DNA from 2 places in the Blastococcus sp. SYSU DS0753 genome. Region 2 is predicted to be linked to the other one. Evidence: predicted binding sites of a transcription regulator. Region 2 holds the regulator's gene; the other holds the start of a gene.

Region 1 (5,031 bases), on a different contig from region 2:
TGAAGAAGACGACGGAGGCGACCCCGGCGGCGCGCACCGCGTCGACCACCCGGTCGGCCGCTGCCACGTCGAGCGCGATCGGCTTCTCCAGCAGCAGGTGCTTGCCCGCCTCCGCCGCGCGCACCGCGAGCGACGCCTGCACGTCCGGCGGCAGCGCGATCGCCACGGCGTCGACCTCGGCCAGCAGCGCCTCGACGTCGCCGTGGCCGGGGACCTCGAACTCCGCGCCGAGCGCCTTCGCCTTGGCGAGGTCGCGGCCCCACACGCCCACCAGCTCGGCCGACGGGTGGCCGGCGAGGGCGGTCGCGTGCACGGCACGCGCCCAGTGACCGGTGCCGAGGATTCCGAAGCGCACGGTCAGACCGCGCCGAACTGGCGGTCGCCGGCGTCACCCAGGCCGGGCACGATGTAGGCCTTGTCGTTGAGCCCCTCGTCGATGCTGGCGGTGAAGACGCGCAGCGGCAGCCCGCTCTCCTCCAGCCGGCGGATGCCGTCCGGAGCGGCGAGCGCGCACAGCACCGTGATCGAGGTCGTGCCGCGCGCGGTGAGCAGCTGGCAGCAGTGCACGAGGGATCCGCCGGTGGCCAGCATCGGGTCGAGGACGAAGACGTCGCGGCCGACGAGCGACTCCGGCAGCGAGGCCATGTAGGCCTCCGGCTGGAAGGTCTCCTCGTTGCGCGCGAGCCCGACGAAGCCCATCTGCGACTCCGGCAGCATCCCGTGCGCGGTGTCGGCCATGCCGAGGCCCGCCCGCAGCACCGGGACGATGAGCGGCGGCGCGGCCAGCCGGTAGCCGGTCGTCGTGGTGACGGGGGTGGTGATCGGCTCCTCGGCCACCGCGAGGTCGCGGGTGGCCTCGTAGACCAGCATCTGCGTGAGCTCGCGCAGGGCGGCGCGGAACATGGCGTTGTCCGTGCGCTCGTCCCGCATCCGGGAGAGGCGGGCACGGGCGAGCGGGTGGTCGACGACGGTGAGCTGCACGCCGGACACCGTATCGGCACCCGGCGCTGCGTTCGCCCGGTCACTGGGGGCGCCTTCCGACCTGGCGCTCAGGCGGCCACCAACGGGTTGCCACGGGCCTCGGCGGCCAAGCGACGCCGCAGGTCCCGGTTCCCCATCAGGACACCCACGGCCCAGGCCATGTCCATGCGCTCGCCCCCCGCGCGCATCGCGTCGGGCAGCGGCGGCTTCCCGTCCGGGAACAACGGGTCCGCCGACGCACCGGGGGCACCGGCCGCCGGTCGCGGGGACGGCCGAGGCTCCGGGCGGCGGGCGGCCAGCTCGTCGACCGGCTGCACGCCGACGAAGGCCGCCTCGGCGGGAACCTCGGGGCTCCCGGCCAGACCCGCCAGACCATGGGTGAAGGCGGCGTCCGCGGCGCCCCACACCCGCCGCCCGTCGGGGGCGAGCGCGACCAACCGGCCGTCGCGCCGGGTCAGCACCAGGTCCAGCTCGTGCACCGATCCGTGGTCGACGTCGCAGAGCAGCACCAGGTTGTCGAGGTCCGTCCCACCACCGAACAGCCAGTGCCGCATGTGGTGGGCGTGCAGCCGTTCGATCCGCGTCTCGGTGCACCCCGGCCGGGCGCAGCCCCCATCCCGGCGCAGCAGCGCACGCCGCTGCGCGCGGGTGGCCAGCCGGCGCTTGCGGCCCACGCCGAGGACCTCCCGCCCGCACTCCAGCATGGTCACGACGGTCGCCTCGCAGAGCATCCGCCGGACCTCGGTCGCGTGCAGCGCCGGGCCGCCATCGAGGTAGGCCTGCCCGGCGGCAGCGTCGTCGGCGAGGACGGCGGCGTCGACGTGCACCACGACCTCGCGCCGGGGTGGGTCACCCGGCCGCCGGTCGGCGTGGTGGGCGGCTCCGGCGAGCCGGGCGACCGCCGTGCAGCGCCGGGCCCCCGTCCGCTCGCGGGCGCACGCGATCTCCTCTCGTTCCAGGTCCTCGTCCCGCTCCAGGCCTCCGGCCACGCCCGCTTCCCGCTCCGCGGCTGCCCGCTTCGCCGCGGCGCGGTCCCGACGGGCTTCGCGTTCGGCCAGCGAGTCGACCGCCGCGAGGAAGTCCGCACCTTCCTCGGGCGCAAGGCGCATCCGTACGACGAGCATGCCGTCGTCGTCCCACCAGTGCTGGAACTGCCGCTTCAGTGCGATGGTCCCCTCGTCGGCGCGGTCCGCCCGCCGCCACGAGCGGACCAGGCGTTCCACCTGCGAGGCCGTGGCCTCGAGCGCCGTCTCCAGCAGCTCCCGCTCGGTGTCGGGCTCCGCGACGCGGGTCAACGCCCGGACCTTGGAGTAGGACAACCGCCCCTCGGCGAAGGCGGCGGAGATCAACGGCAGCGCACCGAGACCCCGGGCGACCCGGACGTGCTCCCGGGCCGTGCCCGGGGCCATGCCGCACTGCCAGGCCAGCCAGTGGGCGCACGACAGGATCCCGACCGCGCGCCAGCCCTCCCGCCGATCGAACTCGGCCACGAGCCGCAGCCACGCGGCGGTGGCGGCGGCCAGCCGCACCGCGCCGGACGCGATCTCGCGTGCCAGTTCCGGCACGGACTTCTCCACCACGACGCCTCCTTCGAACGTGTGATCGAAGCGTAGGAGCGGGGGGTGACATCTCCGGCCCAGCAGGCACGTTCCCGCGCGGGAGCGCCCGACGGACGGGGCGCCACCCCCAGCAAGGGGGACGTTCCCGCGGGAACGCCCGACCGGGGGGTCCGCCACCCGGGTCCGAGGGGGCCGAGCGCGTTCCCGCGGGAACGCCCACCGGCGGGTCGGTCACTCGCGATCCGAAGGCCCCGAGCACGTTCCCGCGGGAACGTCACGAGCTCGGCTGCGGGTCAGGACCGCCCCTGCGGGTGAGCGCGTTCGGGGACCGGTCCCCCGGCAGGGGAGAATGGCCGGCATGACCCACGTGCTCGACCCCGACGCGCTGCCCGGGGCGACCCCCGCGGTGCACGCGCCGTCGCCGCCGTACGACGACGTGACCCGCTCCGACTCGGCCTTCCGCGCCTTCCTGCACGGCCTGCCCGGCGTCGACCAGGTGGGCGCCGAGGCGCGCGTCGCGCAGCTGGGCACCCGGTCGATCAAGACCACCTCGAAGGCGTGGGCGATCGACACCGCCATCTCGATGGTCGACCTGACCACGCTCGAGGGCGCCGACACCCCCGGCAAGGTGCGCAGCCTGGCCGCCAAGGCCAAGCAGCCCGACCCGTCGGACCCGACGACGCCGCAGGTCGCCGCCGTCTGCGTCTACGGCGACCTCGCCGGCGTCGCGCGGGAGGTGCTGGCCGGCACCGGGATCCACGTGGCCGCCGTCGCCACCGCCTTCCCCAGCGGCCGCGCGAGCCGTGCGGTGAAGCTGGCCGACGTCCGGGACGCCGTGTCGAACGGCGCCGACGAGATCGACATGGTCATCGACCGCGGCGCGTTCCTGGCCGGCCGCTACCTCGACGTCTACGAGGAGATCGTCGCGGTGAAGGAGGCCTGCGGGGACGCACACCTCAAGGTCATCCTCGAGACCGGCGAGCTGATGACGCTGGACAACGTCCGGCGCGCGAGCTGGATCGCCATGCTCGCCGGCGGCGACTTCATCAAGACCTCCACCGGCAAGGTGAGCCCTGCCGCCACACTGCCCGTCGCCCTGGTGATGCTGGAAGCGGTCCGCGACTTCCGCCTCGCCACCGGCCGGCAGGTCGGCTTCAAGCCCGCCGGCGGCATCCGGACGACGAAGGACGCGATCAAGCACCTCGTGCTGATCAACGAGACCGTGGGCCCCGACTGGCTGGACCCCGACTGGTTCCGCTTCGGCGCCTCCAGCCTGCTCAACGACCTCCTGCTGCAGCGGCAGAAGCTGCGCACCGGCCACTACTCCGGCCCCGACTACGTCACGGTGGACTGACAGCGATGACCAGCGTTTTCGAGTACGCCCCCGCGCCCGAGTCGCGGTCGATCGTCACCATCGCCCCCTCGTACGGCCTGTTCGTCGACGGCGAGTTCGTCGACGGCTCCGGCGAGCCGCTGAAGACGGTGAACCCGGCCACCGAGGAGGTGCTCGCCGAGGTCGCCACCGGCACCACCGCCGACGTCGACCGCGCGGTGCGCGCCGCCCGGAAGGCGTTCGAGAGGACCTGGGGTCCGATGCGCCCCGCCGACCGCGGCAAGTACCTGTTCCGCATCGCCCGGCTGCTGCAGGAGCGCGCCCGCGAGTTCGCCGTCCTCGAGTCGCTGGACAACGGCAAGCCGATCCGGGAGTCCCGCGACGTCGACGTCCCGCTGGCCGCGGCGCACTTCTTCTACCACGCGGGCTGGGCCGACAAGCTGGACTGGGCGGGCCTCGGGCCGGGACCGAAGCCGCTGGGCGTCGCCGGCCAGGTCATCCCGTGGAACTTCCCGCTGCTGATGCTCGCGTGGAAGGTCGCCCCGGCGCTCGCGACCGGCAACACCGTCGTCCTCAAGCCCGCCGAGACCACCCCGCTCACCGCGCTGCTGTTCGCCGAGGTCTGCCGCCAGGCCGACCTGCCGCCGGGCGTGGTGAACATCGTGACCGGCGCCGGCGACACCGGCCGCGCGGTCGTCGAGCACGACGACGTCGACAAGGTGGCTTTCACCGGGTCCACCGACGTCGGCCGGCAGATCGCCCGCGCGGTCGCCGGCACCCGCAAGAAGCTGACGCTGGAGCTCGGCGGCAAGGCGGCGAACATCGTCTTCGACGACGCCCCGATCGACCAGGCCGTCGAGGGCATCGTGCAGGGCATCTTCTTCAACCAGGGCCACGTCTGCTGCGCGGGCTCCCGGCTGCTGGTGCAGGAGTCGATCCACGACGAGGTCATCGCCAGCCTGCAACGGCGGATCGGCACGCTGCGGGTGGGTGACCCGCTGGACAAGAACACCGACATCGGCGCGATCAACAGCGCCGAGCAGCTCGCCCGCATCCGCGAGCTGTCGGACATCGGCGAGGCCGAGGGCGCGCAGCGCTGGCAGCCCGCCTGCGAGCTGCCCGAGCGCGGCTACTGGTTCCCCCCGACGGTCTTCACCG
Region 2 (5,031 bases):
GCCGCTGGGCACCGGTCCGCGGCTCACAGCGGTCGCGCAGCAGCGGCAGGCTGGCGGTCGCCTCGACATCGGTCGACGGACCGTCCCGGAGCGGTGCCGCGGACGGGGAGGCGGGCATCGCCTGCGTCACCGGGGACACCTCGACGACCGGCGACTCCGGGAGCCGCACATCCCCCAGGTCGATCCAGAGCGCCTGCTCTTCGCCTCCGGTGACGACCCGCACCCACATCTGGCACGCGCCGGAGTCGTCGTGTCGCCACCCCAACAGCTCCCCCGCACACCAGGCACCCGCCTGGTGGACCTCGACGGCCTGGGGACGAGTGGTGAACACGGCGGCGCGGTTCTCCATGACGCTGGACACGGACGTACCGTAGGTGGCCGACCAGCACGCACGGTGAACATGCCTGTACTGAGGGTTGACGAAGTCGCCGAGCCGCGTTGTGAACACCTTGCCCTGGCGCGCAGGCACCGAGCCCTGCGGGGCCGTCAGGGCAGGACGAGGACCTGACCAGGCGAGATGGCCGCGGAGCCGAGCCCGTTCAGCCGCTGGATGTCGACGACGACGTCGCGGACATCGCGCCCGTCGGCGACCGTGCCGGCGATGGACCAGAGCGTGTCACCCGGCTCGACGATCACATTGGTCGTCCCCATGAGCTCCAATCCGCCACCCGCATCCCCGAGGACGGCGCTGCCGAGGACGATCACGCCCGCGGCGAGGAGGAGGGTGAGGACCACGAGCACGCGACGGCCGCGCGACGTCAACCGGAGCGGCGGCTGCTCCACCCGCCCCCGACACCCCCGGCCGGGCGACCGCCCCACCGTCGCCCGCGGGCCGCTCGTCCTGCCGCGAGCCGGCGCGGGCTGGAGTTCGGACATCTCCGCGTAGGAGCGAGGTGGCGGGAGCACCCGGAGATGCCGGGCGGGTGGCGGACCGGCGCGCCGCTCCCCCGGGTCGACCGGCACCTGGCCGCGGACCCGCAGTGCCGTGCTGCTCGTCATGTGTTCAGCCCTCCTGGCCGGCACCCGCCGGACCCGAACGTGTGTTCGATTCGAACGCCTGTCCGATGTCTACCGGATGGGACCGACACTTGGGGAGCGACACGGGAAAGTTTCGAACACCTGTTTGAAGTGGCCGCCGATCGGCGCTACCGTTCCTCCGACGACGAGGGTCGAGAGCTGCGCGGGCAGCCGGCGAGGAGGAGACGTGGCGGACTCGAGCAGGACGTCCGGCAACCGGGGCGGCACCGCGGGCGTGGCCCCGGGGACGGCGGACGGTTCGGCGTCGGTACGGGCCTTTCCCGACCGCGCGGCCGATGGGGACGGGCTCACCCAGCGGCAGCGGCGGGTGCTCGAGGTGATCCGCGACTCCATCGACCGGCGCGGCTACCCCCCGTCGGTGCGTGAGATCGGCGAGGCCGTCGGGCTGTCCTCGGCGTCCTCGGTCGCGCACCAGCTCTCGGTGCTGCAGAAGAAGGGCTGGCTGCGGCGCGACCCCAACCGGCCGCGCGCCCTGGACGTGCGACTGCCCGGGGATGCCGGCCGGGCCACCGCCGCACCGGTCGAACCCCCCGTGGTCGGCGACGGCGCGCAGGCCGCCGCGCCCGCCTATGTCCCGCTCGTGGGCCGGATCGCCGCCGGTGGCCCGGTGCTCGCCGAGCAGGCGGTGGAGGACGTCTTCCCGCTGCCGCGCGAGCTGGTCGGCGAGGGAACCGTCTTCATGCTCAAGGTGGCCGGCGACTCGATGGTCGAGGCCGCCATCTGCGACGGCGACTGGGTCGTCGTCCGCCAGCAGCCGACCGCCGAGAACGGGGAGATCGTGGCGGCGATGATCGACGGCGAGGCGACGGTGAAGACCTACAAGCGCCGGGACGGTCACGTGTGGCTACTGCCGCACAACCCGGCCTACGAACCGATTCCCGGAGACGAGGCGACGATCCTCGGGCGGGTGGTGTCGGTCCTGCGCCGGGTCTGAGGGTCAGGTCCGGCGGCGCAGTTTCCCGCCCACCCAGATCACGAGAGTGGCGACGACGGCGGCGATCAGCGCCGAGGCGATCGGCGAGCGGTCCGAGCGGGTGAGTTCCGCGAAGGACGGCAGCGGGTCCTCCGCGGGAGTCGGGCTCGCGGCGGGCAGGGGAACCACGGTGACGGCGCTGGGCAGGCCCTCGCTCGCGACCACGAGCGCCCGGTTGTCGGCGGAGAAGCTGACGGCCTCGCCCTGCGGCGACTCGGGGAGCGCCACCCGCACCGGTTCGCCGGCCAGCGCACCGGGCACGTCCGAACCGGACAGCGGCCACACGTAGGCGTCCGTGTAGGTGCGCAGCGCCAGTGCGCTCCCGTCGCCGGCAACGGCACCTCCGGTGATCAGCAACTGCCCCGCACGACCCACGGGGCCACCCGGGGTTCCGGTGAGGGTGACGTTGACCGTGCCCACCCGCTCCATTGGCACAGTGCCGCCGTCGACGAGCGCGGCGGCGGGCCGGTAGACCCCGCTGGAGCCGAGCACTTCCTTGGTCACGAGGTACGGCGTTCCGTCCGGGGCCAGGAGCAGCGCCTCGGCGTCGTGCGCGCCGTCGGGGTAGGTCAGCCGATGCAGCGCTGCCGCGCCGTCGGGCCGGAGGACATGCAGCGCGACGGTGGCACGGCTCGTGCCGTTGTCACCGGTGTCGGCGATCCAGACGCTCCCGTCCGAGCCGACGCCGAGGTCTTCGGGGTCGAAGGGGTCCGCGGCCCCGGCCTGCACGTCGACCACCGCACAGGCGGCATCGAGCCCGAGGACTTCGACCCGGTCACCGCCGTCGTTGAGGGCGAGCATCTGCTCTCCTACCACCACCAGGCCGGACAGCTCGGCGAGTCGGGGGTCCGTGATGGCGCACCGGACCTCCGGCGCCGGCTCCTCCGCCGACGCGGACGCGGGGACGAGCACGGCCAGGGCGCCGGTCAGGGCGCTCGCGACGACGAGCCGACGCCGCCGGGCGCGGCTAGGAACTCGCTTGGCCTGCTCGGGCACGTACCAAGCGTGACAGAACCATCGCGTCCAGTGCATGAACCACGCCCAGGAGGACGATCCCGACAGCGGCGCCCACGACCGCGTCGGTGACCCAGTGGAAGTCCAGCGACACCATCGCCGCGCCAGTGGCGACCGGCCCGACGACGCTCAGCCACCAGAAGGTCCGCTGTACCGCCGGCGGGAGCCCGTACTCGACCGCCTGCCAGCGGGCCACCCCCCACATGAGCACTGCGTTGGCGACGTGACCGGAGGGGAACGAGGCGCCGTCGGCGTGGAAGAAGTAGGAGCCCGGGAACGCCGGCGCCGTCCGCCCGATCCCGTGCTTGATCGCGTACACCCCGGCGGTCAGCACCCCGAGCGCCAGCAGCACGCGGAGGGCCGGCATCCAGGTGCCGCGCCGCCACAGCAGGTAGCCGACCAGGCCGGCGAGGACGACGAGGATGGTCACGCGCCCGCCGAGCTGCGTGACCACCCACACCGCCGGGTAGCCCGGCGTGTCCCGCAGGCCCCAGTCGCTGACGATCTCCGACACCCGGAGGTCCATCCGCTCCGACGGCCCGTGGCGGAGCAGGTCGGCGGTGATGAGGACGCCGACCAGCAGCGCCACGGCGACCAGCCACCACGGCGGCCGGCCGGGCGGGACCACGGGGGCGGCGCGCGGTGACTCGGCCACTCGCACCGCGCCCCTGGTCACGCCGCCACCGTACCGGCCCGTGACCGGATCGTGATCCGAGCCGATCGACCGCCCCAGCTCAGCCCACCGGGACCGCGAACTCCTCGAGCACCGCGGCGAGGGCGCCGTCCACCCGCGCGGTGAGCCGTGTGCCGCCGTCCTCGTGCCGCTCGCCGAGCACCTCGCCGTCCCGGTGCACCCGGGCCACGAGATCACCGCGCTCGTAGGGCACGAGCACGTCGACCTCGACGTCGGGGTGCGGCAGCCGCTCGGCCACCAGCTTGCGGAGGGCGTCGATGCCGACGCCGGTGCGGGCCGAGACCCAGACCGCGCCCGGCAGGGCCTGGCGGAGGGTGAGGATGTCCTCCTCGCTCATCGCGTCGACCTTGTTGACGACGATGACCTCCGGCACGGCCGCCGCGTCGATCTCGCTCAGCACGACGTGGACGGCGTCGATCTGGCCGAGCGGATCGGGGTCGGAGCCGTCGACCACGTGCAGCAGCAGGTCCGCCGCGGCGACCTCCTCCAGCGTGGAGCGGAACGCGTCCACCAGCTGGTGCGGCAGGTGGCGCACGAAGCCGACGGTGTCGGTGAGCGTGTACTCCCGGCCGTCCGGCGACTGCGCCCGGCGCACCGTCGGGTCGAGGGTGGCGAACAGCGCGTTCTCCACCAGCACGCCGGCGCCGGTGAGCTGGTTGAGCAGGCTGGACTTGCCCGCGTTGGTGTACCCGGCGATCGCCACGCTCGGCACGGCGTTGCGTCCCCGGCTCGCCCGCTGGGTGGCGCGGGCGGTCGCCATGCCGGCGATCTCCCGCCGCAGCTTGCTCACCCGGGCGCGGATGCGCCGGCGGTCGGTCTCGATCTTCGTCTCACCCGGTCCGCGGGTACCGATGCCGCCACCGCCGGCGACCCGGCCTCCGGCCTGCCGGGACATCGACTCACCCCAACCGCGCAGCCGCGGCAGCATGTACTGCATCTGGGCGAGCTCGACCTGGGCCTTGCCCTCCCGGCTCGTCGCGTGCTGGGCGAAGATGTCGAGGATCAGCGCCGTCCGGTCGACGACCTTGACCTTGAGCACCTTCTCCAGCTGGTTGAGCTGGCCGGGGGTGAGCTCACCGTCGCAGATCACGGTGTCGGCGCCGGTGGCGGCGACGATGTCGCGGATCTCGTTGGCCTTGCCCGAGCCGACGTAGGTGGCGGCGTCGGGCTTGTCGCGCCGCTGGCTGACCGCCTCGAGCACCTGCGAGCCCGCCGTCTCGGCCAGGGCGGCCAGCTCGGCCAGCGAGCGGTCGGCGTCGGCCTGGGTGCCCTCGGTCCAGACGCCGACGAGCACGACGCGCTCGAGTCGCAG

Evidence for each region. Region 2 encodes LexA, which represses DNA repair genes until DNA is damaged. Its sites were predicted from a motif close to TCGAACANNTGTTCGA; they were not measured.
Region 1: ACI799_RS14190 (DUF222 domain-containing protein) is a predicted target of LexA. The motif match lies at 2,572-2,587, and genes of this name have one in related genera.

The regions. Positions count from the first base shown of each region.
Region 1 covers NZ_JBJHAT010000018.1:52,611-57,641, reverse strand. Annotated here, with positions in the region: gene ACI799_RS14200 (Gfo/Idh/MocA family protein) at 1-355, opposite strand, end outside; gene upp (uracil phosphoribosyltransferase) at 358-981, opposite strand; gene ACI799_RS14190 (DUF222 domain-containing protein) at 1,050-2,561, opposite strand; gene deoC (deoxyribose-phosphate aldolase) at 2,899-3,894, shown strand; gene ACI799_RS14180 (aldehyde dehydrogenase family protein) at 3,900-5,031, shown strand, end outside.
Region 2 covers NZ_JBJHAT010000002.1:260,073-265,103, forward strand. Annotated here, with positions in the region: gene ACI799_RS03195 (hypothetical protein) at 1-361, opposite strand, end outside; gene ACI799_RS03200 (LysM peptidoglycan-binding domain-containing protein) at 487-783, opposite strand; gene lexA (transcriptional repressor LexA) at 1,205-1,972, shown strand; gene ACI799_RS03210 (hypothetical protein) at 1,976-3,007, opposite strand; gene ACI799_RS03215 (phosphatase PAP2 family protein) at 2,979-3,701, opposite strand; gene hflX (GTPase HflX) at 3,760-5,031, opposite strand, start outside.